2 regions of the Metabacillus hrfriensis genome follow, and region 2 is predicted to be linked to the other one. Evidence: a T-box and tRNA genes for the amino acid it is inferred to sense, from the RefSeq annotation. Region 2 holds a T-box; the other holds one or more tRNA genes.
The links. A T-box is a leader RNA that pairs with one kind of tRNA and senses whether it is charged. The one in region 2 lies ahead of thrS (threonine--tRNA ligase), so its partner is inferred to be a tRNA-Thr.
Positions count from the first base shown of each region.

Region 1: it has a tRNA-Thr gene. The T-box ahead of thrS (threonine--tRNA ligase) is inferred to sense a tRNA for this amino acid. The anticodon was not compared.

Region 1 is NZ_CP126116.1:4,046,927-4,062,348, forward strand. It holds gene QLQ22_RS20120 (glycogen/starch/alpha-glucan phosphorylase) at 1-1,371, opposite strand, end outside; gene glgA (glycogen synthase GlgA) at 1,361-2,812, opposite strand; gene QLQ22_RS20130 (GlgC family sugar phosphate nucleotidyltransferase) at 2,809-3,837, opposite strand; gene QLQ22_RS20135 (glucose-1-phosphate adenylyltransferase) at 3,919-5,064, opposite strand; gene glgB (1,4-alpha-glucan branching enzyme) at 5,018-6,949, opposite strand; tRNA gene QLQ22_RS20145 (tRNA-Glu) at 7,764-7,835, opposite strand; tRNA gene QLQ22_RS20150 (tRNA-Ser) at 7,850-7,940, opposite strand; tRNA gene QLQ22_RS20155 (tRNA-Asn) at 7,946-8,020, opposite strand; tRNA gene QLQ22_RS20160 (tRNA-Ile) at 8,055-8,131, opposite strand; tRNA gene QLQ22_RS20165 (tRNA-Gly) at 8,136-8,209, opposite strand; tRNA gene QLQ22_RS20170 (tRNA-His) at 8,226-8,301, opposite strand; tRNA gene QLQ22_RS20175 (tRNA-Phe) at 8,342-8,417, opposite strand; tRNA gene QLQ22_RS20180 (tRNA-Asp) at 8,476-8,551, opposite strand; tRNA gene QLQ22_RS20185 (tRNA-Met) at 8,555-8,631, opposite strand; tRNA gene QLQ22_RS20190 (tRNA-Ser) at 8,720-8,812, opposite strand; tRNA gene QLQ22_RS20195 (tRNA-Ile) at 8,829-8,905, opposite strand; tRNA gene QLQ22_RS20200 (tRNA-Met) at 8,913-8,989, opposite strand; tRNA gene QLQ22_RS20205 (tRNA-Ala) at 9,021-9,096, opposite strand; tRNA gene QLQ22_RS20210 (tRNA-Pro) at 9,114-9,190, opposite strand; tRNA gene QLQ22_RS20215 (tRNA-Arg) at 9,196-9,272, opposite strand; tRNA gene QLQ22_RS20220 (tRNA-Leu) at 9,287-9,375, opposite strand; tRNA gene QLQ22_RS20225 (tRNA-Gly) at 9,385-9,456, opposite strand; tRNA gene QLQ22_RS20230 (tRNA-Leu) at 9,466-9,546, opposite strand; tRNA gene QLQ22_RS20235 (tRNA-Lys) at 9,560-9,635, opposite strand; tRNA gene QLQ22_RS20240 (tRNA-Thr) at 9,672-9,747, opposite strand; tRNA gene QLQ22_RS20245 (tRNA-Val) at 9,814-9,889, opposite strand; rRNA gene rrf (5S ribosomal RNA) at 9,911-10,026, opposite strand; rRNA gene QLQ22_RS20255 (23S ribosomal RNA) at 10,156-13,086, opposite strand; rRNA gene QLQ22_RS20260 (16S ribosomal RNA) at 13,321-14,858, opposite strand; gene QLQ22_RS20265 (ABC transporter ATP-binding protein) at 15,176-15,422, opposite strand, start outside.
Region 2 is NZ_CP126116.1:3,235,308-3,250,729, reverse strand. It holds gene QLQ22_RS15900 (DNA alkylation repair protein) at 1,198-1,446, opposite strand; gene QLQ22_RS15895 (MarR family winged helix-turn-helix transcriptional regulator) at 1,525-1,950, opposite strand; gene msrA (peptide-methionine (S)-S-oxide reductase MsrA) at 2,132-3,079, shown strand; gene QLQ22_RS15885 (VOC family protein) at 3,588-3,974, shown strand; gene QLQ22_RS15880 (GNAT family N-acetyltransferase) at 3,976-4,749, shown strand; gene QLQ22_RS15875 (YjcZ family sporulation protein) at 4,858-4,989, shown strand; gene QLQ22_RS15870 (cold-shock protein) at 5,308-5,508, shown strand; gene QLQ22_RS15865 (hypothetical protein) at 5,697-5,831, shown strand; gene QLQ22_RS15860 (toll/interleukin-1 receptor domain-containing protein) at 6,650-7,447, shown strand; gene QLQ22_RS15855 (hypothetical protein) at 7,475-8,161, shown strand; gene QLQ22_RS15850 (alpha/beta fold hydrolase) at 8,212-9,021, shown strand; gene QLQ22_RS15845 (hypothetical protein) at 9,104-9,724, shown strand; gene QLQ22_RS15840 (HD domain-containing protein) at 9,881-10,879, opposite strand; T-box leader at 11,078-11,287, shown strand; T-box leader at 11,319-11,531, shown strand; T-box leader at 11,563-11,774, shown strand; gene thrS (threonine--tRNA ligase) at 11,820-13,685, shown strand; gene QLQ22_RS15830 (superoxide dismutase family protein) at 13,817-14,443, shown strand; gene QLQ22_RS15825 (divergent PAP2 family protein) at 14,764-15,240, opposite strand.

The DNA of each region.
Region 1 (15,422 bases), 810 kb from region 2:
CCATCTGCGGTGAGTGATTCCATTGGTTTTGTTATTGAACTTTTGAGGATAGATTTGATGAAATAATTTCATTTCACGGTTTTTCAGAATATCAGAATGGATCTTTGCGACACCATTGACGCTGTGGCTTCCGACAATCGCTAAATGGGCCATTTTCACGACGCCGTGAGCGATAATTGCCATATTTTCAATACGCTTCCAATCTCCAGGGAAACGATTCCACAGCTCTTTGCAGAATCTTTCGTTTAATTCCTCTACAATCATATAGATTCTTGGGAGCAGCGGCTTAAAGATATGCAGCGGCCATTTTTCAAGCGCTTCAGATAATGTCGTATGATTCGTATAAGATATCGTATTAATCGTAATATTCCAAGCTTCTTCCCATTCCATATGCTCTTCATCAAGTAAAATTCTCATCAGCTCCGGGATGGCAAGAACGGGATGAGTATCGTTTACATGGATGGCAACATGCTTGTGGAATTCATGCAGGGTATCATTCTTTTTAAGGTATGACCGGACAATGGACTGCAAGCTTGCAGAGACAAGGAAATATTGCTGCTTAAGTCTGAGAATCTTTCCTTCGTCATGCGTGTCATCCGGATATAAAAACTCTGATACTGCCTCTGTTTCACGTTTATAAGCAAGTACATCACGGTGAGGCGGATTTGGAGCAGGCTCAGCGTTCCAAAGCCTCAGCGTATTAACTGTGCTCGTTTCATATCCAATCACAGGCATATCATATGGTACAGCTATAATATTTTCAGAATGAACATGGCGGAAGTCAAGCTTCCCATCTTCGTATACATGTTCAACTTTTCCCCAAAACGGAATCTCCATCGCCTGATCCGGCTTACGGACTTCCCATACATTTCCGTGCCTTAACCATTGCTCAGGCAACTCCACTTGATAGCCATCCACAATCTTCTGATCAAAAAGACCATGTTTATACCTGATGCCAAGACCATGTCCCGGCAAATTTAATGAAGCAAGCGAATCTAGAAAACAAGCAGCAAGGCGGCCTAAACCGCCATTGCCAAGACCTGCATCTGCTTCACTTTCTTCAATCTCTTCAAGGTTGATGCCAAGATCAGCAAATCCTTCAAGTACAACGTCGCGAATGCCCAAATTTAAAAGATTTTGTCCGAGCAGTCTCCCAAGCAAAAACTCAATCGATAAATAATAAACTTGCTTGTTGTTGCTTGCCCGGTTCCATTCGTTTGTTGTGATCCAATTGCTGCTGATATGTTCTCTTACCATATTTCCAAGCGTTTGGTATTGATCACGTTTTGTTGATTCAGCAAATTTTTTTCCATAACTCATTTCCAAGCGCTTTAGAAAACTGTCTTTAAATTCATTTTTGTTAGAGAACATGACTCCCACTCCTAGTCATTAAATCAGCATAAAGCTGGTTGTATTTAAACGCTGACTGCGCCCAACTGTAGTCTTCTTTCATCGCTGTTTTGACAAGGCTGTTCCAAATGGTTTTATTTTTATAAATAGTGCATGCGCGATTAACTGTGTTCTTCATATCGTGAGCATTGAAGTTGGTGAACGTAAAACCGTTCCCCTCGCCTGTATCATCGCGGTAGGATGTTACAGTATCATTCAGGCCGCCTGTTTCTCTTACAATCGGAATTGATCCGTAGCGAAGAGCGATCAGCTGGCCAAGACCGCATGGTTCAAACTGAGAAGGCATTAAAAAGAAATCCGAGCCCGCATAGATGCGGTGTGCAAGCGGCTCATCAAATCCGATGTATGCTTTGCACTTATCCGGAAACAGCCATTCCATGTGCCTGAAGAAATCTTCGAACTTTTTCTCTCCGGTTCCAAGGATAATAATCTGCATATCTGATTGAAGCATTTCATGCAGGACGCGCTCGACCAAATCAAGGCCCTTTTGCTGCGTTAAACGAGTGACCATTGTAAGAAGAGGCGTATCCTCTTTTTCCGGAAGGCCAAACATCTTCTGAAGCTCTTTTTTATTCTTTGCTTTGTTTTTGACAGAGTTTTCATTATACGGAAACGCTATGTACGGATCGTCCCCAGGATTATAAATTACATCATCAATTCCATTTAATATCCCTACAAGGGATGCTTCTTTCACTCTCAGCAGCCCATCAAGACGCTCACCGAAGTATGGTGTCTGAATCTCATTCTTGTAGGTAGGGCTTACTGTCGTAATCAGATCTGAAGCCACAAGAGCAGCTTTCATAAAGTTCACAAAGCCATGGAATTCAAGCTGATCTGCATTAAAATACCGGTCATCAAGACCAAGTAAATCATGCAGAATATCTCTTGGGAAAATACCCTGAAATTGCAGGTTATGAATCGTAAAAACCGCTTTCATATTTTCATAAAACGATTGAGAAGCGTACTCTTCTTTTAATAGGAATGGCACCATGCCTGTATGCCAATCATGACAATGAATCACATCAGGCTGGAAATCGACTGCTTTAATCGAATCCAGAACTGCTCTGGAGAAAAAAGAGAAACGCTCCCCATCATCAAAGTGGCCATATAAAGAGTCACGCTTAAAATAGTATTCGTGATCGATGAAATAATACGTGACTCCTTCAAATTCCAGCTGTTCAATTCCGCAATATTGTCTTCTCCATCCGACAGGAACAACAATATCTTTGATTTTTTTCATTTTTGACCGGAACCGCTCCGGAATTTGACCGTATTTAGGTAAAATCACTCGAATATCTGTTCCAAGACGCTTTAATTCCTTGGGCAGCGCCCCTGCAACATCCGCCAGACCCCCTGATTTTACAAAAGGGACACATTCCGATACAACAAATAATACCTTCACGATTTCATCAGCGCTCCTTGTACTGTTCCTTTTCTAAGTACGATCGGCAGATCAGCAGATCCTTTTAATTCGATGCCGCTGCCTACTTTTACATCTTTATCAAGAACTACATTCTCAAGCACGCAGTTTTCTCCCACCTGAGATTTTTGCATAATAATACCATTTTTTATGACTGTTCCTTTTCCGATATGAACAGCTCTGAAAATAATACTATTTTCTACATACCCTTCAATTATGCTGCCGTTTGCGATCATTGAATTTTTCACAACAGCATTCTGTCCGTGTCTGGCAGGCGGCTCATCCTTCACCTTGGTTAAGATCGGACGGTTTTTAATAAATAACTGCTGCCACACTTCCGGCTTAAGCATATCTAAGCTGTGGCGATAATAGCTTTCAATTGAATCAATAATGGCAACGTATCCATCAAACTCATAATCACAAATCATCATTTTATGAGTATTCTCCATGATTACTTGTGCAATGGTTTTATAACCCGTCTGATTATTATCATGGATAAGATTCAGTAATAATTTTGTCGACATCACATACATATGCAGAGATTCGCCGTCTTTGCGGACTTCCGTAATATCGCAGCCCATTTTCACATGTTTCGAGAGAACATCTTTGAAATCAATGTTGCAGACTGTATAGCTGTTTGTGATCACCGCGTATTCCTGTTTGCTCCTCAAGAAATAGTCAATGTGATCTGACAGCTGGCGAATGGATCCGAATTCATTATACTGATCATTTAAATGCGGAGACGGGAAAAAGAACAGCCCATCGCGCTTTCTATTAAGATCCCATTGCTTGCCTGACCCTAAATGATCCATCAGGGAACGATATTGGTATTTTGGAAAAATAGCTACACTTTCAATATCTGAATTCACCATATTAGATAAAACAAAATCAATTAATCTGTAACGCCCCGCAAACGGAATAGCAGCCATCGACCGATTCACCGTTAAGTCCTCGATGGCATTTGTATACGTTGTTGCATCAATAATTCCCAGCATCCTTTGATTCATAGCTGTTCCACCTCTCGCATTAGTTTATTTTCATCGGAAATAAATAGGGTTTCTCTGCTGTTTGCACATCGAACTTATCGGTTATGCTCCTGCCGTTTGCTCTACTAGCTCTTCCGTTACTAAAATGACTTCTTCAATATCTTTATCCGAGCGAATCACCATGCCATCCGGGACTACTAAACCTGATGGAACAATCGCATTTTCAATATATACATTATTGCCAATGACCGCATCCGGCATGACAACCGTGTTTTTCAGGAACGAATGCTGCCCTACTGTTACACCCTGGAATAAAACCGAATGGAGAATGGTTCCATAAACCACGCATCCTTCATTCACCAAAGATTCCGTTACTTCTGCACCCTCTGATAAATATTGAGGCGGCTGATTCGGGTTCACAGAATATATCCGCCAGTTATTATCAAACAAATCAAGTTCTGGCTCTTCATTTAAGAGATCCATATTGGCTTCCCAAAGACTTTTAACCGTTCCGACATCTTTCCAATAGCCTTTAAATGGATAAGCCACAAGTTTTTTCTTTTCATCAAGCAGCAAAGGCAATACGTCTTTGCCAAAGTCATGACTTGAATATGGATTCCGTTCATCCATCTCCAGAAAGTCTTTTAATATCGACCATTTGAAAATATAAATACCCATTGATGCAAGGTTATTCTTAGGATTTTGAGGCTTCTCATCAAATTCGACCACTTCTAAATTTGCATCTGTATTTAAAATGCCAAAGCGGCTTGCTTCTTCCCATGGGACTTCTTTAACAGAGATCGATACGTCTGCATCTTTTTCAACATGGTAATCAAGCATTTCCGAATAATCCATTTTATAGATGTGATCACCAGATAAAATCAGGACATACTCAGGATCATACTGCTTTAAGTAGTTCATGTTTTGATAGATGGCACTTGCCGTTCCTTTGTACCATTTAACCTCTGATGATTCTGCATATGGAGGGAGCACTGTAACTCCTCCATTTTTGCGGTCCAGGTCCCATGCACTGCCGATCCCGATATAAGAATTCAGGACAAGCGGCTGATATTGTGTAAGCACCCCAACGGTATCTACACCTGAATTGCAGCAATTGCTTAATGTAAAGTCGATAATGCGGTACTTTCCGCCAAATGGAACTGCGGGTTTTGCAAGGTTTTGCGTTAACGAACTTAAACGACTACCCTTTCCTCCTGCCAATAACATTGCGACGCACTTTTTTTTCACCATGGTTGATTGTCTCCTCTCGTTTTTTAACTGCGCGTAAAATGGATATTCCATAAGGCGGAATGGTCATTGATATGTGATAAGGCTGATTATGCTGCATGCCTTCTTGTGCTTTAAGATCTTTCTTATTAACCTGGCCTGATCCTCCAAATACAGTGTCGTCGCTGTTCATGATTTCAATGTATTTTGTATCAGCCGGCACCCCCACTTTATAATCGTGGTAGGTTTGCGGTCTGAAGTTGCAGACTACAACAAGCTGCTCATTAGGCTTTAGGCCTCTTCTGATAAAGGAAAATATACTTTGCTCGGAATTATTCACATCAATCCATTCAAAGCCTTCATGAGAGTGGTCCTGCTCATACAGAGGGCGCTGTCTCTTATAAACAGCCAGCAGTTCCTTGAAATAGCTTCTTGCCTTTTGATGCATGTCAAAATCATCAAGCACCCAATCAAGCTGCTCAAGATCCTTCCACTCATCAAACTGGGCAAACTCCCCGCCCATAAACAGCAGCTTTTTGCCTGGATGAGTCATCATATACCCGAGCAGCAGACGATATTGAGCAAACTTCTGCCAATAATCACCCGGCATTTTATTCAGCAGCGAACGTTTTCCATGAACTACTTCATCATGTGAAAGCGGAAGGATAAAATTCTCAGTAAAGGCATAGATCAAAGAGAATGATACCTTGTGATGCAGGTGCTTCCGCTGTTCAGGCGGAGCTTCCATGTACTTGAGGATATCGTTCATCCAGCCCATGTTCCATTTATAGTTAAACCCAAGCCCTCCATCAGAGGTAGGTGATGTCACTAAAGGATAGTCTGTTGAGTCCTCTGCGATCATTAAAACACCAGGATCATACGCAAATACATTTTCATTCAGCTTTCTCAAAAAGTTCACGGCAAATGGGTTCTCGTGAGGCTCTTCTGTATTCTGCCAGTACAGCATATTAGCTACTGCATCCACTCTGAATCCATCAATATGATACTTTTCAAGCCAGAAAAGAGCATTTGAGATTAAGAAGCTCTGAACCTCAGGCTTTCCTAAATCGAAGTTAGCCGTACCCCAAACCTCATTCTCCCGGTCTTCATATCTCTTATATTCAAATGTCGGTTCCCCGTCGAAATAATAAAGCCCATGAGCATCCTTGCAGAAATGGCCAGGCACCCAGTCCATGATGACGCCAAGATTATTCTGATGACAAAGATCTATGAATTTCATTAGTTCATGAGGAGTTCCGTACCGGCTTGTAGCCGCATAATATCCTGTTCCCTGATATCCCCATGAACGGTCATAAGGATGTTCAATAATAGGCAAAAGCTCAATGTGAGTAAATCCATGATCGAGAACATACGGAATCAATATATCCGCTAGCTCCAAATATGTATAAAGGCTGCCGTCCTCTTTCTTTTTCCAAGAACAAAGATTAAGCTCGTAAATATACATCGGACGGTTATAAATTTCCTTTTGACGCTTCTTCTTCTGCCACTTCTGATCGTTCCATTCATATCCTGCCAGATCATAAACAATCGAAGCGGTATTAGGTTTTACCTCAGCATAAAAAGCATATGGATCAGATTTTAGAATTTTCTCATTTTTCTGTGTAATAATCTCGTATTTATAAAGGTCGCCCTCTTTTATATCCTGAATAAAAGCAGACCAGATACCTTGATCATTCACTCTTTCAAGCTTGTGATTCGAGCCGTCCCAGTGATTAAAATCACCTGCAACCCGCACCTCAAGCGCATGAGGAGCCCAAACAGTAAACACAGTACCGCAAACACCGTTCCGTACGCTGCTGTGAGCACCAAATAATTCATGAGCTTTAAACAAATTTCCCTCATGGAAAAGATGAACCTCAAAATCAGTTGGCGTAGCAAGATTCATTCCTAATCACCCTTTCTATAAAGTTATCTTAATTCTTAATTCAATCAGAAGGAAGGATTTCCTTTTTTGTAAGCGCTTCTACTTATTGACATGATATGTCATGAATCATTATTCATTTTTCAAAAAATTATTCTTTTAAAATGACTTATAAAAAAATGTCGAATAAAGAAACGAAAGAAATAAGGATAATAGAAGAATTTGGCGAAAAAACATCAGTCAAATATACTAAATAATTCATTATGTGTAAGAAAATACAGGAATTTCTAACATGACATTCCGATAGTATAATTCGAGAAAGTTATATCACAAAAACAGTTAATTCGACAAAATGAGTAAGAATTGTCGAAATCTTTTTATTCTTCACTTTTGTTTTCTTTATTACCATTACTTATACCTCTGTTTGTGATTAATGAAACCTTCTGTCTCGATATTTTTATAAAAATTTATATTATTTGTTGAAAATATATTTTTTAGGCCGGGGATAGAAAGTGAATCATTTTTTATATGACCTGTCCTGAAGGTTTGATGAGCAGAATTTTTATACGAGTTTTCAGAATGATATTGAGTTGTTTTTAATAAGTGGAATTAGTCTGGCGAACTAGAACACTACTTTTGATAGTTGGAAGGGCAATCTGCGAGCAGGAAAATCATTTCGGTTAGCAGGTACGACGGATACAGTTTGAATCATAACCAGCGAAGACTATTACTTAAAAAATCTATAGTAGACTTGACCGATTTACAATCTTACAATCTAAGTTTCAGCAATAAAAATCAACAAAAAAGCGCTGCACTATGTGCAGCACTCTTTTAAGTATGACCCGTACGGGATTCGAACCCGTGTTACCGCCGTGAAAGGGCGGTGTCTTAACCGCTTGACCAACGGGCCAAAAACAGGCTTTCTGGCGGAGAAGGAGGGATTTGAACCCTCGCGCCGCTTACGCGACCTACACCCTTAGCAGGGGCGCCTCTTCAGCCACTTGAGTACTTCCCCAGATATGGCTCCGCAGGTAGGACTCGAACCTACGACCGATCGGTTAACAGCCGATAGCTCTACCACTGAGCTACTGCGGAATAATATTGAAACCTTATTTTACCAAAACATAAATGGTGGGCCTAAATGGACTCGAACCATCGACCTCACGCTTATCAGGCGTGCGCTCTAACCAGCTGAGCTATAGGCCCATTATGGAGCGGGTGATGGGAATCGAACCCACGACATTAGCTTGGAAGGCTAGAGTTTTACCATTAAACTACACCCGCAATATGAATATAAAAATGGGGCGACTGATGGGAATCGAACCCACGAATGCCAGAGCCACAATCTGGTGCGTTAACCACTTCGCCACAACCGCCACAATTATATTTTTTTAACATTTACATCATTAAGGTAAATGGTGGCTTGGGACGGAATCGAACCGCCGACACAAGGATTTTCAGTCCTTTGCTCTACCGACTGAGCTACCAAGCCATTTGTATTAATTAAATCTTCACCGCATTTTACTAATACTGCGTAAATCTAGTAAAAATGGCGGTCCCGACCGGGATCGAACCGGCGATCTCCTGCGTGACAGGCAGGCATGTTAACCGCTACACCACGGGACCATTTGGTTGCGGGGACAGGATTTGAACCTGCGACCTTCGGGTTATGAGCCCGACGAGCTACCAGACTGCTCCACCCCGCGATAATAATAATCAAGTTCTTTCTCATCCGATTATGCTGTATATTAACCGGTTTGCTGAAGTAAGATATTTCACTGTTTAAAATAATAATGGAGGAGGTAGAGGGATTCGAACCCCCGCGGGATTTGACTCCCCTGTCGGTTTTCAAGACCGATCCCTTCAGCCGGACTTGGGTATACCTCCGAAAGACTAAATAGAATGGTGGACCTTGTAGGACTCGAACCTACGACCGGACGGTTATGAGCCGTCTGCTCTAACCAACTGAGCTAAAGGTCCTTTTTTTTGGTAGCGGCGGAGGGAGTCGAACCCACGACCTCACGGGTATGAACCGTACGCTCTAGCCAGCTGAGCTACACCGCCCCAGGAACAAAGTCAATTAATTCTATATAATTGGTGGAGCCTAGCGGGATCGAACCGCTGACCTCCTGCGTGCAAGGCAGGCGCTCTCCCAGCTGAGCTAAGGCCCCTAATTAAAAGTTGAAAATGGTCGGGAAGACAGGATTCGAACCTGCGACCCCTTGGTCCCAAACCAAGTGCTCTACCAAGCTGAGCTACTTCCCGTTATATGGCGCGCCCGATAGGAGTCGAACCCATAACCTTTTGATCCGTAGTCAAACGCTCTATCCAATTGAGCTACGGGCGCATTTATGAAACAAGTGGTGCCGAGGACCGGAATCGAACCGGTACGGTAGTCACCTACCGCAGGATTTTAAGTCCTGTGCGTCTGCCAGTTCCGCCACCCCGGCGCAAGTAAGAGCGGAAGACGGGATTCGAACCCGCGACCCCCACCTTGGCAAGGTGGTGTTCTACCACTGAACTACTTCCGCAAAATATGATGCGGGTGAAGGGACTCGAACCCCCACGTCAATGACACTAGATCCTAAGTCTAGCGCGTCTGCCAATTCCGCCACACCCGCATATTAAGGAAAATGGTGTGCCATGAAGGACTCGAACCTTCGACCCTCTGATTAAAAGTCAGATGCTCTACCGACTGAGCTAATGGCACGTATTAAATCATATCTTGATTCAGTTTAAGACCGAATGGTGCCGGCAAGAGGACTTGAACCCCCAACCTACTGATTACAAGTCAGTTGCTCTACCAATTGAGCTACACCGGCATTTAAAGTAAGGTAAGCAATACTTTTTTTGCTGATCTTTTGCAGCATGTTAACAACAAGAATAAATGGTGGAGGATGACGGGCTCGAACCGCCGACCCTCTGCTTGTAAGGCAGATGCTCTCCCAGCTGAGCTAATCCTCCGCTTGAATACTTTTGTCATTAGCCTGGCAACGTCCTACTCTCACAGGGGGAAACCCCCAACTACCATCGGCGCTAAAGAGCTTAACTTCCGTGTTCGGCATGGGAACGGGTGTGACCTCTTTGCCATCATCACCAGACATAGTGACAAAAATTATTATACTATGAAATCCGAAGATTTCAAGCTTTTTTTTCGAAAGAAGTTATTCTTTCAAAACTAAATAACGTATGATAACAAGTTTCACTCAGGTTTTACACTTTATTAGACTGTGGTTAAGTCCTCGAACGATTAGTATCTGTCAGCTCCACACGTCACCGCGCTTCCACCTCAGACCTATCAACCTGATCATCTTTCAGGGTTCTTACTCACTTGCGTGATGGGAAATCTCATCTTGAGGGGGGCTTCATGCTTAGATGCTTTCAGCACTTATCCCTTCCGCACATAGCTACCCAGCGATGCCTTTGGCAAGACAACTGGTACACCAGCGGTGCGTCCATCCCGGTCCTCTCGTACTAAGGACAGCTCCTCTCAAATTTCCTGCGCCCACGACGGATAGGGACCGAACTGTCTCACGACGTTCTGAACCCAGCTCGCGTACCGCTTTAATGGGCGAACAGCCCAACCCTTGGGACCGACTACAGCCCCAGGATGCGATGAGCCGACATCGAGGTGCCAAACCTCCCCGTCGATGTGGACTCTTGGGGGAGATAAGCCTGTTATCCCCGGGGTAGCTTTTATCCGTTGAGCGATGGCCCTTCCATGCGGAACCACCGGATCACTAAGCCCGACTTTCGTCCCTGCTCGACTTGTAGGTCTCGCAGTCAAGCTCCCTTGTGCCTTTACACTCTGCGAATGATTTCCAACCATTCTGAGGGAACCTTTGGGCGCCTCCGTTACATTTTAGGAGGCGACCGCCCCAGTCAAACTGCCCACCTGACACTGTCTCCCAGCCCGATCAGGGCTGTGGGTTAGAATTTCAATACAGCAAGGGTAGTATCCCACCAATGCCTCCACCGAAGCTGGCGCTCCGGCTTCCAAGGCTCCTACCTATCCTGTACAAGCTGTACCAAAATTCAATATCAGGCTACAGTAAAGCTCCACGGGGTCTTTCCGTCCTGTCGCGGGTAACCTGCATCTTCACAGGTACTATAATTTCACCGAGTCTCTCGTTGAGACAGTGCCCAGATCGTTACGCCTTTCGTGCGGGTCGGAACTTACCCGACAAGGAATTTCGCTACCTTAGGACCGTTATAGTTACGGCCGCCGTTTACTGGGGCTTCAATTCAAAGCTTCGCTTGCGCTAACCTCTCCTCTTAACCTTCCAGCACCGGGCAGGCGTCAGCCCCTATACTTCGCCTTGCGGCTTCGCAGAGACCTGTGTTTTTGCTAAACAGTCGCCTGGGCCTATTCACTGCGGCTTTTCAGGGCTATGAACCCTAAAAAGCACCCCTTCTCCCGAAGTTACGGGGTCATTTTGCCGAGTTCCTTAACGAGAGTTCTCTCGCTCACCTTAGGATTCTCTCCTCGCCTACCTGTGTCGGTTTGCGGTACGGGCACCTCTCACCTCGCTAGAGGCTTTTCTTGGCAGTGTGGAATCAGGAACTTCGGTACTAAATTTCCCTCGCCATCACAGCTCAGCCTTATATGAGAAGCGGATTTGCCTACTTCTCAGCCTAACTGCTTGGACGCGCATATCCAACAGCGCGCTTGCCCTATCCTCCTGCGTCCCCCCATTGCTCAAATGGTGAGGAGGTGGTACAGGAATATCAACCTGTTGTCCATCGCCTACGCCTTTCGGCCTCGGCTTAGGTCCCGACTAACCCTGAGCGGACGAGCCTTCCTCAGGAAACCTTAGGCATTCGGTGGAGGGGATTCTCACCCCTCTTTCGCTACTCATACCGGCATTCTCACTTCTAAGCGCTCCACCAGTCCTTACGGTCTAGCTTCAACGCCCTTAGAACGCTCTCCTACCACTGTTCGTAAGAACAGTCCACAGCTTCGGTGATACGTTTAGCCCCGGTACATTTTCGGCGCAGAGTCACTCGACCAGTGAGCTATTACGCACTCTTTAAATGGTGGCTGCTTCTAAGCCAACATCCTGGTTGTCTAAGCAACTCCACATCCTTTTCCACTTAACGTATACTTTGGGACCTTAGCTGGTGGTCTGGGCTGTTTCCCTCTTGACTACGGATCTTATCACTCGCAGTCTGACTCCCAAGGAGCAAGTCTTTGGCATTCGGAGTTTGACTGAATTCGGTAACCCGATGAGGGCCCCTAGTCCAATCAGTGCTCTACCTCCAAGACTCTCATACTTGAGGCTAGCCCTAAAGCTATTTCGGAGAGAACCAGCTATCTCCAGGTTCGATTGGAATTTCTCCGCTACCCACACCTCATCCCCGCACTTTTCAACGTGCGTGGGTTCGGGCCTCCATTCAGTGTTACCTGAACTTCACCCTGGACATGGGTAGATCACCTGGTTTCGGGTCTACGACCACGTACTAAAACGCCCTATTCAGACTCGCTTTCGCTGCGGCTCCGTCTCATCAACTTAACCTTGCACGGGATCGTAACTCGCCGGTTCATTCTACAAAAGGCACGCCATCACCCATTAACGGGCTCTGACTACTTGTAAGCACACGGTTTCAGGATCTTTTCACTCCCCTTCCGGGGTGCTTTTCACCTTTCCCTCACGGTACTGGTTCACTATCGGTCACTAGGGAGTATTTAGCCTTGGGAGATGGTCCTCCCTGCTTCCGACGGGATTTCTCGTGTCCCGCCGTACTCAGGATCCACTCTGGAGGGAACGAAGTTTCGACTACAGGGTTATTACCTTCTCTGACGGACCTTTCCAGGTCGCTTCATCTACCCCGTTCCTTTGTAACTCCGTATAGAGTGTCCTACAACCCCAAGAGGCAAGCCTCTTGGTTTGGGCTAATTCCGTTTCGCTCGCCGCTACTTGGGAAATCGCGTTTGCTTTCTCTTCCTCCGGGTACTTAGATGTTTCAGTTCCCCGGGTCTGCCTTCATTATCCTATGTATTCAGATAAAGATACTGTTCCATTACGAACAGTGGGTTTCCCCATTCGGAAATCTCTGGATCAAAGCTTACTTACAGCTCCCCAAAGCATATCGGTGTTAGTCCCGTCCTTCATCGGCTCCTAGTGCCAAGGCATCCACCGTGCGCCCTTCATAACTTAACCTAAATGGTCATTCGCATCACAAGATGCGTTTCGCATTTCGTTGTTTGTTTAGACATAAATGTCTAGAAAATCACTAATTATGGTAAGCGTAAATCTCAGTGAATTACTTGTTATCAATTACGTTATCTAGTTTTCAAAGAACAACCGACAAATCGGATGATTTGTCTTCTATCATAGAGAGAATGATCTCTCAAAACTAAACAAAAACCAAAAGCGTCCTCATATCTTCCTTAGAAAGGAGGTGATCCAGCCGCACCTTCCGATACGGCTACCTTGTTACGACTTCACCCCAATCATCTACCCCACCTTAGGCGGCTGGCTCCTTGCGGTTACCCCACCGACTTCGGGTGTTGCAAACTCTCGTGGTGTGACGGGCGGTGTGTACAAGGCCCGGGAACGTATTCACCGCGGCATGCTGATCCGCGATTACTAGCGATTCCAGCTTCATGCAGGCGAGTTGCAGCCTGCAATCCGAACTGAGAATGGTTTTATGGGATTGGCTAAACCTCGCGGTCTCGCAGCCCTTTGTACCATCCATTGTAGCACGTGTGTAGCCCAGGTCATAAGGGGCATGATGATTTGACGTCATCCCCACCTTCCTCCGGTTTGTCACCGGCAGTCACCTTAGAGTGCCCAACTGAATGCTGGCAACTAAGATCAAGGGTTGCGCTCGTTGCGGGACTTAACCCAACATCTCACGACACGAGCTGACGACAACCATGCACCACCTGTCACTTTGTCCCCCGAAGGGGAACCTTCTATCTCTAGAAGTGGCAAAGGATGTCAAGACCTGGTAAGGTTCTTCGCGTTGCTTCGAATTAAACCACATGCTCCACCGCTTGTGCGGGCCCCCGTCAATTCCTTTGAGTTTCAGTCTTGCGACCGTACTCCCCAGGCGGAGTGCTTAATGCGTTAGCTGCAGCACTAAAGGGCGGAAACCCTCTAACACTTAGCACTCATCGTTTACGGCGTGGACTACCAGGGTATCTAATCCTGTTCGCTCCCCACGCTTTCGCGCCTCAGCGTCAGTTACAGACCAGAGAGTCGCCTTCGCCACTGGTGTTCCTCCACATCTCTACGCATTTCACCGCTACACGTGGAATTCCACTCTCCTCTTCTGCACTCAAGTTTCCCAGTTTCCAATGACCCTCCCCGGTTGAGCCGGGGGCTTTCACATCAGACTTAAGAAACCGCCTGCGCGCGCTTTACGCCCAATAATTCCGGACAACGCTTGCCACCTACGTATTACCGCGGCTGCTGGCACGTAGTTAGCCGTGGCTTTCTGGTTAGGTACCGTCAAGGTGCGAGCAGTTACTCTCGCACTTGTTCTTCCCTAACAACAGAGTTTTACGATCCGAAAACCTTCATCACTCACGCGGCGTTGCTCCGTCAGACTTTCGTCCATTGCGGAAGATTCCCTACTGCTGCCTCCCGTAGGAGTCTGGGCCGTGTCTCAGTCCCAGTGTGGCCGATCACCCTCTCAGGTCGGCTACGCATCGTTGCCTTGGTGAGCCATTACCTCACCAACTAGCTAATGCGCCGCGGGCCCATCTGTAAGTGACAGCCGAAACCGTCTTTCCAACTTGAACCATGCGGTTCAAGATACTATCCGGTATTAGCTCCGGTTTCCCGGAGTTATCCCAGTCTTACAGGCAGGTTGCCCACGTGTTACTCACCCGTCCGCCGCTGACCTCCGAAGAGGTCCGCTCGACTTGCATGTATTAGGCACGCCGCCAGCGTTCGTCCTGAGCCAGGATCAAACTCTCCGAAGAAAATTTGTGACTCAATTTGTTGCTGACTTCAAAAATTTAAAACGTTTGGTACGCTTTTGGTTTTGTTTAGTTTTCAAAGATCATTTGCTTCAAGCGAAGCTTTATTAATATAACATTTTGCCGTTTTAAAGTCAAGCGTTAATTTTACTTTTCTTTTTTTTAGGCTGTGTTGCTTTTTCGCGTTTTTCGCGGCAACGAATAATAATATACCACGCTGAAATTCCCTTTGCAATAGCTTTTTTATCATTTTATAAAAAAAGATTTTAATTATCGAAAACGCACTGAATTTGTCTGAAATTCAGTGCGTCATATTCGAATCAGGACTGTTTTAAATGAAGAACATCAAGCAATCTCCTTTTAAGTAAAGCAAATTCCGAACTAGTAATGAGATTTTCTTTCCTTGGCCGTGTAAATTCTACGTTCACTTCTTCTATTAAGCATCCAGGTCTTGGTGAGAGGATGAAGATTCTGTCTGACAGGAAGATAGCTTCATCCATATCATGTGTAATGAATATCACTGTCTGATCTGTTTCCTCGCATATTTGGATAAACCACTTCTGCAGT
Region 2 (15,422 bases):
CGTAAGACAGATTTGGGTAATTGCTGAACTTTATGAGTATCAAAACCATTTAGTAGTCCATTTTTTAAGAATCATCTGCTTTGTATGAGTCCTAAAACCCGGGAGAACGCCTGAATGAGGACTCAATCGCGCTGTGTGAGTTCTCAAAAACTCAAGTGTAGTCCAGTTAGAGTACTCAATCGCGATGTATGAGTTCTTAAAATTCCGAAATAGTCCAGTTAGAGTACTCAATCGCACTGTATGAGTTCTCAAAATCCGGAATTAGTTTAGTTAGAGTACTCAATCGCGCTGTATGAGTTCTCAAAATTCCAATGTAGTTCAGCTTGAGTACTCAACCGTGCACTATGAGTTCTTAAAATCCGGAATTAGTTCAGCTAGAGTACTCAACCGCGCTCTATGAGTTTTCAAAATCCGGAATTAGTTCAGTTAGAGTGCTCAACCGGGCACAATGAGTTTTCAAAATCTCGAATTAGTTCAGTTAGAGTACTCAACCGTGCTCTATGAGTTCTCAAAATCCCGATGTAGTTCAGCTTGAGTACTCAACCGGGCACAATGAGTTCTCAAAATCCCGATGTAGTTCAGCTAGAGTACTCAACCGGCTCTACGAGTTTTCAAAATCCGGAATTAGTTCAGCTAGAGTACTCAACCGCTCTCTATGAGTTCTCAAAATCCGGAATTAGTCCAGTTAGAGTACTCAATCGCGCTCTATGAGTTCTCAAAATCAGAATTAGTTCAGTAAGAGTACTCAATCGCGATCTATAAGTTCTCAAAATCCGGAATTAGTCCAGTTAGAGTACTCAATCGCGCTCTATGAGTTCTCAAAATCCCGAAATAGTCCAGTTAGAGTACTCAAACGCGCTCTATGAGTTCTCAAAATCCCGAATTAGTCCAGTTAGAGTACTCAATCGCGCTGTATGAGTTCTCAAAATCCCGAATTAGTTCAGTAAGAGTACTCAATCGCGATCTATAAGTTCTCAAAATCCGGAATTAGTTTAGTTAGAGTACTCATCGCGCTCTATGAGTCCCCAAAACCCAGGAGTTGTCCAGTTTGAAGACTCAATCTGCCTATATGATTGCAGTTGAGATTGTTTTTATAAAGAAAAAAATAATAACACAAAAAAACGCCTAGAAAGAATCACTAAGCGTTTTCTAATGTTTAATTATATGGATTTTCTCAACCAAATGACTCTAAGCGTTTTAATTTTGATTCAATTGGGCAAGCTTCACAAACGTAAGTTCATCCTCAATCAATCCGCACACGCCGCATTGAACTTTGTAATGCGGGCCTTTATAGGCAATATGGAAAGGATCGAGTGCTTCTTGAGAAAATTCCTGAACAACGCTTCCGGTTTGAGGATCAAGCTTAACGGACTTTGGTGTCTGTTCAATTAAGTTAAACCTTGTTCGATTCGTTTTGCAGTTCGGACACAGATAAGGTGCAGTCATATTGAAACCTCCTCTTGTTATAGGGGTATTTTTTCCATAACAAGTGAAGATTATGTATTTGCCTGAGATTACTGAACTCTATTTGGAGCGGTCGAGTTTTCCGAAAAGCTGAATCAGCTGGTAAAGCTCTTCATCTGTATAGCATTCAAAGCGCTTTGAAAAAAATTCGGTTTTCTTATTTTCAAATTCTGCTAATACAAGATGTCCATTTTCAGTGAGTTCAATCACGGTGATGCGGCGATCGTTTGGAGACCTTTTTCTTGTAATCAGCTCTTTGGCAATCAGAGAATCCGTTACGGTTGTAATATGGCTTGCCGAAACATCCAGCTCTTTAGCCAATACGCTTGAATTTAACGGTCCGTTATCTTTTAAGCTCTTCAGAACAATAAATTCGTTTCGCGACAATACGTTGCTGAGCACATGGTTAATTTCATTTCTGAGCTGCCGAACGATATTCCTCATTAAGGATTCCATTTCATACATCATTTGTTCACGATTTTCCACTTCCAGACCTCCCGGGCAGAACAATAGAGAACGGCATCGTTCATCTACATAAATATTCATTAAATGTAATGAAACAAACATAGATTGTCAAGAAGAACGGAGGAAGAGAGCAGAATTCTGGGATTTAAAACTGGAAATGATATAATTGGAACATAGATTCACTCGAAAAGGAGGAAATAAGATGACTGAGAAAAAAACAGAGCTTGCCACATTTGCTGGTGGCTGCTTCTGGTGCATGGTTCAGCCTTTTGATGAACTGCCTGGCATTATCAGCGTAACTTCAGGCTATACTGGCGGACATAAAGAAAATCCAACGTATGAAGAAGTCTGCAGTGAGACAACCGGTCATTATGAGGCCGTGCAAATTGCATTCAATCCTGATATTTTTCCGTACGAGAGATTGCTTGAACTATACTGGCAGCAAATTGATCCTACGGATGCAGGAGGCCAATTTTTTGACCGAGGAGATTCTTACCGCACAGCTATCTTCTTCCATAATGAAAAGCAGCAGCAGCTTGCGGAAGAATCAAAGAAGCAGCTTGAAGAAAGCGGACGCTTTAAAAAGCCGATTGTTACAGAGATTTTGCCGGCCAAACCGTTTTACGAGGCAGAAGACTACCACCAGCAATACTATCAAAAAAGTCCTGTAAGATATAATCAGTACCGCAAAGCCACAGGCCGCGATGCATATATAAAAAACCATTGGGACAAAAGCAATCTGAAAGAAAAACTAACGCCTATTCAGTATGAAGTCACTCAAAACAATGGCACGGAGCGTCCATTTCAAAATGAGTATTACGATCTAGAACAAGACGGTATTTACGTGGATATCGTTTCAGGTAAACCGCTTTTCAGTTCAACAGATAAATACGATGCAGGCTGCGGCTGGCCAAGCTTCACCCAGCCAATTACAGAACATGAAGTTGTAGAGAAAAAAGATCTTTCTCATTTCATGATCCGAACGGAAGTTAGAAGTAAATCTGCGGATTCACATCTCGGTCATGTATTTAACGACGGACCAGGTCCAAACGGTCTCAGATACTGCATTAACTCAGCAGCACTCCGATTTGTTCCTAAAGAAGAACTTGAAAAAGAGGGATACGGAAAATATTTGGTGCTTTTTCAATAGAACAGAAAAGCAAGAGGACAGCCTTCAGGCTGTCCTTTTTTTTGGAGGCGCAATTTATTATCTGAAAATCATTCTAATGTCTTCGATAATAAATTGCGGAAAATCGATAATAAAAGTGAGCATTGGGATAATAAATGTCCCATTTTCGAAAATAGAACTGAAATAGAGCCAGCTGTTCAAATAGTTATCCCTGAAAATACCTTCCTGCCATATCTGTTTTTCAGCAAAAGTTTTTCCGTCCAGGACAACATCGATTGCCGGGCATCTGGAGAAGGATGTACATTTCTGATCATTGTATTATTCTCAGTTGCATAAACTCCTGTACCCAAATCCGAAAGGAAAACCATTGCTGCCATCAATGGATAAACAATAGTTGTACAAAATGTATGCATATTTGATGTACTGGATGTACTAAAAGAATTTTTATCTGAAATATCAACCTTTTCTGATAGAATCTTAGGAATTTGATATAATCTTATAAACAAATGCAAGAGGAGAGGATCTCGCTATGACAATTAAAGGGTTTGAACATGTTGGAATACAAGTAGCGGATATAGAGAAATCAATTGAGTTTTATCAATCTGTCGCAGGGTTAGAACTGATGGATCGATTTTTACATACTGACGGGAATATGAAACTTGCTTTTTTAGGTATAAATAATTCCATAATCGTCGAATTGATAGAAGGGTACAATTCAACTCTTCCTGCAGAAGGAAAAGTGCATCATGTTGCTTTTAAGGTAAGCAATATCGAATCCGAAGAGGAAAGACTGCGCGGCCTTGGTGCCGAATTTATTTATGACGAAATCACTGCTTTGCCAAACGGAGCGAAATATCTCTTTTTTAAAGGACCAGATGGTGAGTGGATTGAGTATTTCGAACCGATGAATGGTTAGGATGATGAATTTTTCCAAAGAGCTGGATACAGCGGAAGAAGAGTATCTGCATTTATTTTGCCGCGTGAAAGAAACAGCGCTTTATAAAGCATTCAAGGATGATGCGCTAAAAGGAATGTACAGTCATCATTTTGCTAAAATGACGACTCCTTATCACCCCATCCTATTAAGAGAAGTGCTCTCGTCATCCAGGCAGGCATTAAATCGCAGTTTCATCCACGTAAAGCTTCCTCTTAATGCAAGAGTAGATAAAAAAATGCTGTCCTATTTAACATCTGAAGACTACTTTTGTGATCTTGACTTGTATTATTATCATGATTTAAAACATCTGGATACCTGCACCAAAGTCATAACAAAGCTAGGTGAAGGTGATGCCCTACATGATGCATGTCATGCCATGGAGCTTTATGATGCCAGACATATTAGCGCTTCATTCGCAAAAAATAAAATGAAGCGGAAAAAACCTTTTTATCTTTCAAAAGAAATACGTCTTTACGTTTGTTATGAAAATGGAGTGCCGGTTGGCAGCGCGGAGCTTTACATTTCCCCTGTCACAAACATTGTGAAAATTGAAGAGGTAGCGATATTGGATGAATATCAGCGCAGGGGATATGGCTCATCTTTTATGAAATGTCTTTTAAATGAGTCCAAGCGACTCGGAGCAGCATGTGCTTACCTTATAACGGTCAATGAAGCAGCATCCAGAGCTTTTTATGAAAAGCTTGGATTCGTAAAAGTGTTAGAACAGGAGAATATTTTTAAAAATTTGCTTTAAAGGTTATTTTTTCTTTTTTCAGGAAATAGGCGAATGCACATACGGGACAACCACCTATCTCATAAAGTAACACTGTAAAGAAAATCAAAAATGAAGAGGTGTTTGTTTATGTACGGTTATGACTGCGGATGCTCTTATCCTTCTTACCCTGTTCAAGGCGGCGGGTATGGAAGCAGCTTTGTCTTGATTGTTGTCTTGTTTATTTTGTTAATTATTGTTGGTTCAGCTTATATTTGCTAGTTGAAAACGGAAAGCCTCTCATAAGAGGCTTTTTTCTTTATGGAAAAAAGGTGCAGGATGAAATGCTGATCTCGCATTGGTATAATAGAAGTGCAAAATTATAAAATGAAGTGAATAAATATAGGGATTAATTCCCCATTTTGTGTTTCAATAGGAAAAATTTGAAATAAAATTGCTATTCACTTGTCGAACTGTTATGATGAAGGAGAATTATTTTTGTTCGCAGTACAAGTTTCAAAAAGCATACGTCTTGATTGAACTGAACATGAACAAGAATAGTAATACATTGTGTGTTTACACACTAGGAGGCAACATAACATGGAACAAGGTAAAGTAAAATGGTTTAACTCAGAAAAAGGTTTTGGATTCATCGAAGTTGAAGGTGGAGAAGACGTATTCGTTCATTTCTCAGCTATTCAAGGAGAAGGCTACAAAACATTAGAAGAAGGCCAATCAGTTACATTTGAAACTGAGCAAGGTCAACGTGGACTTCAAGCAACTAACGTTCGCAAAGCATAATCCATATAAAACGTCCGGGCAGCCCTTATTTCAGGGCTGTTTTTTTGTTTGCTTTTTGTTGTATTTGATCCTGGTTTGAATAAATGCTGAGCTGGAAAAATAAGTTTTTTCTATTTAGTCAGATTCAGGCGTTACCTAAGCGAAGGATGAAAATGCTGTAGACTTCAGGTTAAAAAGAAGGATTTCAGATGAAAGAAACGAACAAAGACTTTACATACAAAATTCCGGCTGAAAGAGTTGGAGAAACGTCTGTAAAAAAAACTGTAAAATCCGTAAGTTTGGCTGAATGCACAGATCAAAACAGGAGACAGATGTTCATTTAAAAAGTGATTAGAGAGGGGGAAATAGGTATATTCCAAACTCTCATCTTAAAATTTGAATACAGAAAATGCCATACAAATAGCTGAATTGATGAAGGATAACTTGAGAATAAAGTAAAAAAGTGCGCAGCAAATAAGCAGCGTACTTTTTTACTTTATTCCCCAATCCTTATGCCTAACCTTTAAAACAAGACTGAAATTTGATTGTCTATTTACCTCAATCCTTTATTCGTCAAAAAGATAATATGTGAACGCTGCGGCATGTGATAAGCCGGCTGCAAAGGAGAAAGATAAAATAGCATACCGGAATGAATGAGGTGGAAGAAGGAGCTGCATGCATCCCTTGAAAAAAATAATTCTAAGCGTCTATACGGGCTAATAAATCTGGAACCGAGCCTGCCTGGCAGGACTGAAAATTATAGACCAGCTTCTGGCTGGATCTCATTTTGCTGACTTTCAAGTATGAACTTCGGATCAAAACTGATGCGTGTGACTGGGTGAATGCTCGTTAGTTTAGTCATACGGTCTGCTGCTGGCGGTATTGGAACATGGTTTTACCTCGGAAGGTTAATACGATGAGGCTTTTTGAAAGATTTCCTTGAGAATGAAATTGTAGAACGATGTCATATATGATCTAAAAGACCAACCAATAGTCGGTTTTAGTTGGAATCTATTAAATCCCCTAGCGTTCTTCTCGAAGAAGGCTATTTTCACCTGAGGATTCTCCTTCAATTATTCATATCTCTCTACTAGAGTGAATATATTTCAAGTGACTGCACAAAGCCGTATAAGGATTAATATTAGGGAAGGAGACCCTGCTCTTGATCGATACTATATTTATCAGTCATGCTCACCGTGATGAAGTATACGTGCGGGAATTGGTTAATTTGCTGACGATGCTCAAAGTCCCGAATATTGTATGCAGTTCGTATCCAGGCTATCACATACCAAATGACGAGGATATATATGAATATCTTCACAAAAAACTAAGCGGTAATTCATGGATCATTTATGTGCTGTCTGAACATTATTATAGAAGTCCTGCATGCTTGAACGAAATGGGCGCCTGCTGGATTTTGAATAAAAAATACACGGCTATATTAACGCCGGCTTTTGATTATAAGGAAATGAAAGGAGCCATAAATCCAAATCAGGTTTCGTTCAAGCTGAATGACTTGGACCGGCTGTATGAATTTCTTGAGAATGCGAGAGAAGTTTTTAAGCTTGATAAGCCTCCCGGTACATTTTTGGTGAAAATATGTGAGCAGGCGATTCGCAACGTGAATCAGCTTGCAGATGATGAAAAAAGAGACAGGAAATTGATCACCTGCAGTTTAGAGGGAATCCGGATCGATCCTAAAGACAGTCTTTGCCTCCAGATTAGGCTGCGTCTGAAGAACCCTGAGGAGCATGATATTCAGCTGGATGTATTGAAAATAGAGGTAGAAGATGAAAATGGGGCTTCTTTTAACTACACGCTCAACCCGGCAGATATTAAGTTGTACAGCCTGGAAAATAAAATTGTTTTTCTATCAGTGAAAATCGGAGATTCAAAATATGAACCTTATTTGCATCAAAATGAAAAAATTGATTTAAAATTCAGCAGGGATGTCTGGTAAGGTCTTGATTTGATTGGAGGTATGGCGATGAAAGTTGAACTAAGTCCTGAGCAGAAAAAAATAAGAAAGCTAATAGAAGAGAAACTGGATGTCATTGTGCATTTTCTTAATTTAACTAGAGAAGAACGGCAAAAACAATCTTACGAAAAGATTGAAAAAGTGTATGGAGAAATGGGGAAAGCAGCACACAAATTGCATATGACGCTCGATCCAAAACCGAAGCTTCAGCGTGAAACTCTCCGTCTGAGGGGATTGAAGCCTGAGCACCCGGAATTCTATCATCATATTCGCCCAGTTGAAGAGCTCTTGAATTATTTGGATGATACACATGCAAATGATGAGCCGGTTGATCAAACCCTTGGCGAAACTTTTTATCTGGATGTTTTCACTCGGAAATGGGGACATCATGACAGGTATACTTTGCTTCGCAACGAGGAAGGCTGGCTCATCAAGCACATGTCTCAAAGTGAACAGGGCGGACGGGATGCTGAACCAATATTAAGCTATGTTCTCCGTCATGATTATGTTTCTTATCCACGAAATTTAAGCTCGATTATGGAGGATATTTGGTACAGGGCAGCTGAGGAAGGCTTAACCCGTGAGGAAGTACAGGGCATGCTGAAGGAAGTGTCTGATTGGATTTCGATGACAGAGCAGAATTATCCAAGCCATATTGCACTGAAAAAAAATAAGCAAAAAGGCTTTTTCTCATAATAAACATCTCTTTTTTTAGATGAGAAAAGGTTTTATAGGGGGAGTGAAACGTGGGGTATTATATAAGAGCAGAGGAAGATGTCAATTTATTTGTAGAGGACATTGGCCCAAAAGATGGCCGTGTCATCTTTTTTATTCATGGCTGGCCCGTTAATCATAAAATGTTTGAGTATCAGGTGAACCAGCTGCCGCGTCTTGGATTCAGGTGCATTGCAATGGACATTCGGGGTTTTGGGAAGTCAGACAGGCCGTGGACCGGCTATTCCTATGACAGACTCGCAGATGATGTTCTGGCAGTGATAGACTCCCTGAAGCTTAAAGAAATTACATTAGCCGGCTTTTCAATGGGCGGGGCGATTGCGATTCGCTATATGGCCCGTCATGCAGGACACCAAGTAGCTAAACTTGTCCTTTTTGGAGCAGCAGCACCTTCTTTCACAAAGCGGCCAGATTATCCTTATGGCATGTCCAAAACAGAGGTAAACAAATTGATAGACCAAACCTATAAGGACCGTCCGGAAATGCTATCTGGTTTTGGTCAAATCTTTTTTTCAAAGTATCTTACTGACAGCTTTAAAAACTGGTTCCAGGATCTTGGTCTTGAAGGTTCAGGCCATGGCACAGCTCTGACTGCTGTATCACTCCGGGATGAGGATCTTCGTTTGGATTTAGGAAAGATAAACGTACCCGCCGCTATTTTCCACGGAATGAAAGACCAGATATGCCCGTTTATTTTTGCGAAGCTTATGAATGAGGGGATAAAAGATTCAGAGATTATTCCCTTTAAGTACAGCGGACACGGTCTGTTTTATGATGAGCTTGAGAAATTCAATCGAGAGCTTGTAAGGTTTTTAGAATAGGAGCTGCATCATTTTGCACATTGATTCCTTCCTCTTTAATAAGTATCATAAGGTTAGAGTACATAAAGAGGGGGCACTATTTTTGAAACAGCACGTACTATTTTATTCAGTTGTTTTTTTGTTATGTTTTCTGCTCGGATTTATACAGGCTCCATTCTATTTGATTGCATTGCTGCTGATCATCTCGATGAGCTGGTATATGTATGTCCAAATCAGTCCGATTCTGTTTTCAAAGGATGTTCATAAATCTGAAAAATTCATCCTGAAGCATCAGAAAAACCCGATGTATCATTTTTATTATGCTATTGCCAATAACTTGGACGATGAGGCAGAAGCGGCACTGGCTAAATTTAATGCCAAATACAAAAACTCTCACCGGCAGGCACTAATGAATACAACATTTGCACTCTATCGAAACGATGTATCCGAAGCTAAAAAACATGCCGTTTCTATCAAACCGCCTGTTTACCGAACCTATTATGAGGCCTTAATCGCAGTTAAATCCAGACAATATGAAGGTGCGAAAAGACTGGCAGAGCAGCTGCCTAAAGGCTGGATGAAAGAAAGCATTCTTTCAGAAGTTTCTCATAAACAAGGAAACAAAACTTCTGCTAAAAAACATGCGGAAAATGCTTATGAACAAACAAGGGGCTTGCAGAGATACTTGATTTATAAGAATAACGAAACTTTTTTTGCATCTTAGTGCATCAATCATAGGATTGGTGTTTTTTTGTTTCATTTTAATGCTGAAAAGCATTTGTGGCGGCTATCAAACTCGCTGAAATCATGTTCCAACTATCTGAAATCTATTTAATGATCTCATTTCTTTTAGACCCAGCTATTGGAAATTGACTTTTAACTATCTGATTATTACCTTTTTTTCATCTGATACAATTCTAACAAACGATCCTTCTGCTGCTTTTTTTAAGATTTTTTTTCCTGTTGCTCTGACATTTTGTGATAGGACGGATGAATTTGAAAGGATGCCTTCATGCAGCACTTCTGGATCAATAATCCTTATTTTTGTTTTGCGATGTAAATCCCAGGAGCAGGGATCTTCTTTAACAATCACCCCTGGGTGAATTTTTCTAATGATAGACAGGATTTCTTGATCCTCAGAAGAGCGAAGAATATCCATTACCTCATCGTCTGTTCGAAGCAGATCGTCAAGGTTTATGACCTGTTTCATTAAGGAGGCCTTTAATGCTTTTACTAAAAGATCATAGCCATAGATATTTAATGGATGCATAAAAAAATCAATGACTTCTTTGTAATAGGTTTCTGTAAACCATTCTGCTGCTTCAATGTTATGAAGAATCATTTTTCCGTCTTTTACAGATAAATTCTCAAGAAACAGCCTAACCTCAAGTGGAGTGATTTGACCATATGCGCTCATGTCGCGAAGCGTATAATCTACACGGTCTGCACATAAGTTAGGAGCTGGCTGTTCAAGAATGGTCCATACTGAATCATCGAGGACGATTTCTTTATAATCATAGCCATATTTATTGAGAATATTTGGTATGTCAGATCCCTCAATAACAGTTTTAACTATTTTTTCGTGGTAATCTTCTTCATCATTTTCAATGACAAAATCAATAACATGTGAAAAAGCAGTGTGGGAAATATCGTGAAGCAGCCCGGCAATTTGTTCTTTTAAAGAACCGCCAAGTTTTTTTATTAATAGCATGACACCAATGGAATGTTCGTATCGGGTCACGTTCCAATTTGGATTTACCAGATAGCTTGCACCGCCCTGATGAATGCCTTTTAACCTTTGCAGCGGTTTACTTCTTATTATTTCTTCCAGAATGCCGTCTACTTTAAACTCTCCATAGATTCTGTCAGTAATAATCATCGTCTCAGCTCCTTTGCTTCTCTAATAGATTATCATAGAGGGCTGCTTCATTCCGAAAGAGTTTTTTAAAGAAGAGAGACATTTGAATTTTTCCGCAAAGATTTCCCGCCAAAGTAGGAACACAAAAAAATCCGATGAATATTGTAAAATAATAGTTGAATTATAATGGAATGTATTGTAAACTCAAAAATAATTATTTGAAAAGTGATGAAAAGGACATGAGTCATTTAAACGGTTTTCAGAGAGGGAAGGATTGCTGAGAGCTTCCTAACGCAGAAAATGAACTTACCGCCTTGATACTGCACGGAGGAAATGCCGTGCCGCAGTTGCTGCGTTAAAGCACTGGAGCCATTCTTTTTTAGAATGGAAAGCTGGGTGGAACCACGGGTAAACGCACTCGTCCCTATTTTAGGGATGAGTGCGTTTTTTTAATTTCATAAAAGAAGTACAGATAAGGACATGAGTCATTTTGCCGGTTTACAGAGAGGGAAGGAAAGCTGAGAACTTCCTAATGCAGGAAAAATGAACTTACCGCCTTGGAACTGCATGGAGGAAATACCGTGCCGCAGACGCTGCGTTAAAGCACTGGAGCCATTCTTTTTTTAGAATGGAAAGCTGGGTGGAACCACGGGTATACGCACTCGTCCCTATTTTAGGGATGAGTGCGTTTTTTTAATTTCATAAAAGAAGTACAGATAAGGACATGAGTCATTTTGCCGGTTTACAGAGAGGGAAGGAAAGCTGAGAACTTCCTAATGCGGAAAAATGAACTTACCGCCTTGGAACTGCACGGAGGAAATGCCGTGCCGCAGACGCTGCGTTATGGCGCTGGAGCCATTCTTTTTTTAGAATGGAAAGCTGGGTGGAACCACGGGTAAACGCACTCGTCCCTATTTTAGGGATGAGTGCGTTTTTTATATTATAAAAGGAGTGTTTAAACATGGAGAATAAAATTTTGTTGAATGATTTGGCCAATTCCCATCAAGAAAATAAGAAAGTAATAGGAGGGAAGGTAAATGGAAAGGTCTTAAGTCTACATGACATTGTGGATGATATCTCAGAAGTTGAGCTTATTACAAGTGAATCTGATGAACGTCATATTTTCTTGAATCATACTTGTTCATATGTTCTTGCCCAGGCGGTAAAGAGATTGTATAAAGGGGCGATTTTGGGAAGCAGCTCTTATGAGGACAGCGGGTTTTACTATGAGTTTCAGCTGCCTCACAGCATCAGGGAAGAAGAACTGCCGATGATCGAACAGGAAATGCTGAAAATAATGAACGAACAGCAGGAACTTGAACAGCTGAAACTGCCATATGAAAAAGCCGAAGCTGTTCTTTCTAAACAAGGTGAGGCACTGAAACTTGAGCTTATCCATGAACAAAGGGAACGTAACCTAATTCCCATTAGTAAGCATGGAGAATTTATTGATTTATGCAGCGGGCCTCATTTGCCTTCATTAAAATTTATTAAAGCATTTAAGTTAAATGCTGTTTCCGGTTCCTACTGGAAGGGAGATAAAGATAATATCGTCATGCAGAGGATTTCAGGAATTGCCTTTTCAAGTAAAAAAGAATTAGCACTCCATTTAAAAGAGCTTGAGGAACTAAAAAAGCGGGATCACCGCAAGATTGGAAAAGAAATGGAGCTGTTCATGTTTTCAGAAGAGGCTCCTGGTATGCCATTCTTTTTGCCAAACGGCCAATTAATGAGAAATGAGCTGCAGAATTTTCTTCGAGAGGTTCAAGGGGAAGCAGGCTATCGTGAGGTGCAGACTCCATTAATGATGAATGAAAAGCTGTGGAGGCAGTCAGGGCACTGGGATCATTATCATGAAAATATGTATTTTTCGGATGTGGATGAAGCGAAGTTTGCTTTAAAGCCTATGAATTGTCCGGGGCACATGATGATTTTTAAAAACCAGCTATATTCATACCGGGACCTTCCCGTCAGACTTGCAGAATTCGGGCAGGTTCACCGGCACGAATACAGCGGAGCGCTGAATGGGCTGCTCCGAGTCCGCACTTTCTGTCAGGATGATGCCCACTTGTTTGTCCGGCCAGATCAGATTGAAGATGAGATTAAAAGTGTGCTTCTACAGATAGACAAGGTGTATCGTACTTTCGGCTTTGATTATTCTGTTGAACTATCTACTAGGCCCCTGAACTCAATGGGTTCTGATAAGCTTTGGGAGAAGGCCGAACAATCACTGAAACAAGTGCTTGAAGATTTAAGCCTTCCTTATCAATTAAATGCAGGTGATGGAGCCTTTTACGGTCCGAAAATCGATTTTCATATAAAAGATGCAATGAAAAGAAGCCATCAGTGTGCAACAGTGCAGCTCGATTTTCAAATGCCTGAGAAATTTAATCTAAGCTACATCGATGAAAAAAATGAAAAGCAAAGGCCTGTTGTCATTCACAGGGCAATATCAGGCTCTCTAGACAGATTTCTTGGAATCTTGATTGAGCATTTTGACGGCAGCTTCCCATTATGGCTTGCACCTGTTCAAGCTGCGATAGTCCCGGTGGCTGAAGTTCATCTTGACTCAGCCGAAAAGCTGAAAAATCAACTGGAACAATGCGGGCTTAGAGTATGCATAGACAGGAGCAGCGAAAAACTGAATTATAAAATTCGCAAGGCACAAAAAAGCAGAGTTCCCTATATGGTTGTAATTGGAGATCAGGAAATTGAAAAAAATGTTGTGAATGTAAGAGTACATGGCGGGAAGAGCTCAGAAGCAATGGACGTTGCACGGTTTAAAAACATGCTTTTAGAAAAAATAGCTAAGCGGGAGCTAGGGTAAAGAGTTTTATATCAGGTAAAAGGAAGAAGAACTAAAGGATCATCTTCTTTTCAGACTATTCTCTCATCTTTGGCGGATATTGTTTACCTTCCCATTTAAGTGGAACAGAGATAGTAAGGAGGAGTGAGAGAATGTCAAAAATAAGGTTGAAATGGATGCTGCCATTTTTTGCAATGGTGATGACAATCGGATGTTCAGACGGGACTATGGAGGATACTGAAAAAACAAACATGGAAGAAGCTGCAAAAACAGCTAATGAAGAGCTGAAATCTGGCGCAATTGCTGAAGTAAAGAATACGGAAAATAAAAATGTCGGCACGGTTGCGTTCACTGAGCATGACAATCAAATGATTATTGAAGCAAAAATGGAAGGGCTCGAGCCTGGATATCACGGTTTCCACATTCATGAAAAGGGTGTTTGCGAGCCTGATGCAGAAGGAGGTCCATTTACAACAGCTGAAGGTCACTTTAATCCTGATGAAAGCACCCACTCTGAGCATGCCGGGGATATGCCTTCTTTATTTGTAAATGAAGACGGCAAAGCAGAATTTTCAGCAGCATTTGACAGGGTAACTATGGATCAGTTAATGGAGCAGGAAAAAGCCATTATTGTTCATGCAAATCCGGATAACGCTGCAAATATTCCTGACCGGTATCAATCAGAAGGAAAACCTGGTCCAGATGAAGAAACGATGAAAACAGGTGATGCAGGTGACAGGCAGGCTTGCGGTGTTATAAAAAGTGTGGACGAAAGCTAAAGAGAACTTGATTGAATTTTTGATGAGAGCGATCACTAAGATTCGGCTCTCTTTTTTTGTTATGAAATTTTTATGCAGAAGAAATCACAGTAAAATAAAAATAAATAATTTAGGAGTGTAAAACTAATTCCTGTCATTCTGACGATTATTCTAATAATCATGCTTATTTAATCGGTCTTCATCATTATTAAAAAGAAGAAGAGAATTTATAATCGTTATTGAAATCGATTTTGCACTTTAAAATAATGCTAATGCGTTCTAACTATTTATTTCAGCAAAAAAAGACACCAATATCATTGTCAATGGTGTCTTTTTCTTAATTAAGCATCTTCAAGCTTGGCGCTTGCCAGTCCAAGCAAAACACCTAAAACAGCTCCGCCTACTACCTCTAAAGGCTGATGGCCAAGAACTTCTTTTAATTCTTCGGTTCGTTTAATATGTCCTAGACCAGGAAGCTGCTCCGAAATAACAGCCATTTCGCCGTCAATATCGTTTATCAGCTTGGCAATTTCGCCTGTGTGGCGTCTGATTCCCTGGGCATCATACATCACGATGATTCCAAAGATAACCGCAATCGCTGTTTCAATGGATGTTGTTCCATTTTTAGCGGCAACGTAAGAAGAAAGTGCTGCAACGCCTGCTGAATGCGAGCTTGGCATTCCGCCTGTAGTCATTACCTGTTTGATATCCCATTTTCCTGACAGCCTTTTATAAGTAAATACTTTAAGGCCTTGTGCGATTGCAATTGCACTGATAGCTGTAATGATCCCTCTGTTCATCTTCTTTTGCTTCTTCATTGTTTGGGTTTCACCTCATTATTAATAGTAAGTTCGCTGTATGTATTGCCAGTACACTGATGTAGCATAAATACCCCTCGCGGCTTATTCTAAACGTTATTATTTTCTAAATCGTGATAATTATTTAAGCTGAGGGTTGTAATAAAATTTTAAAACACGCAGTGTATAAAGGGCATGAAGGG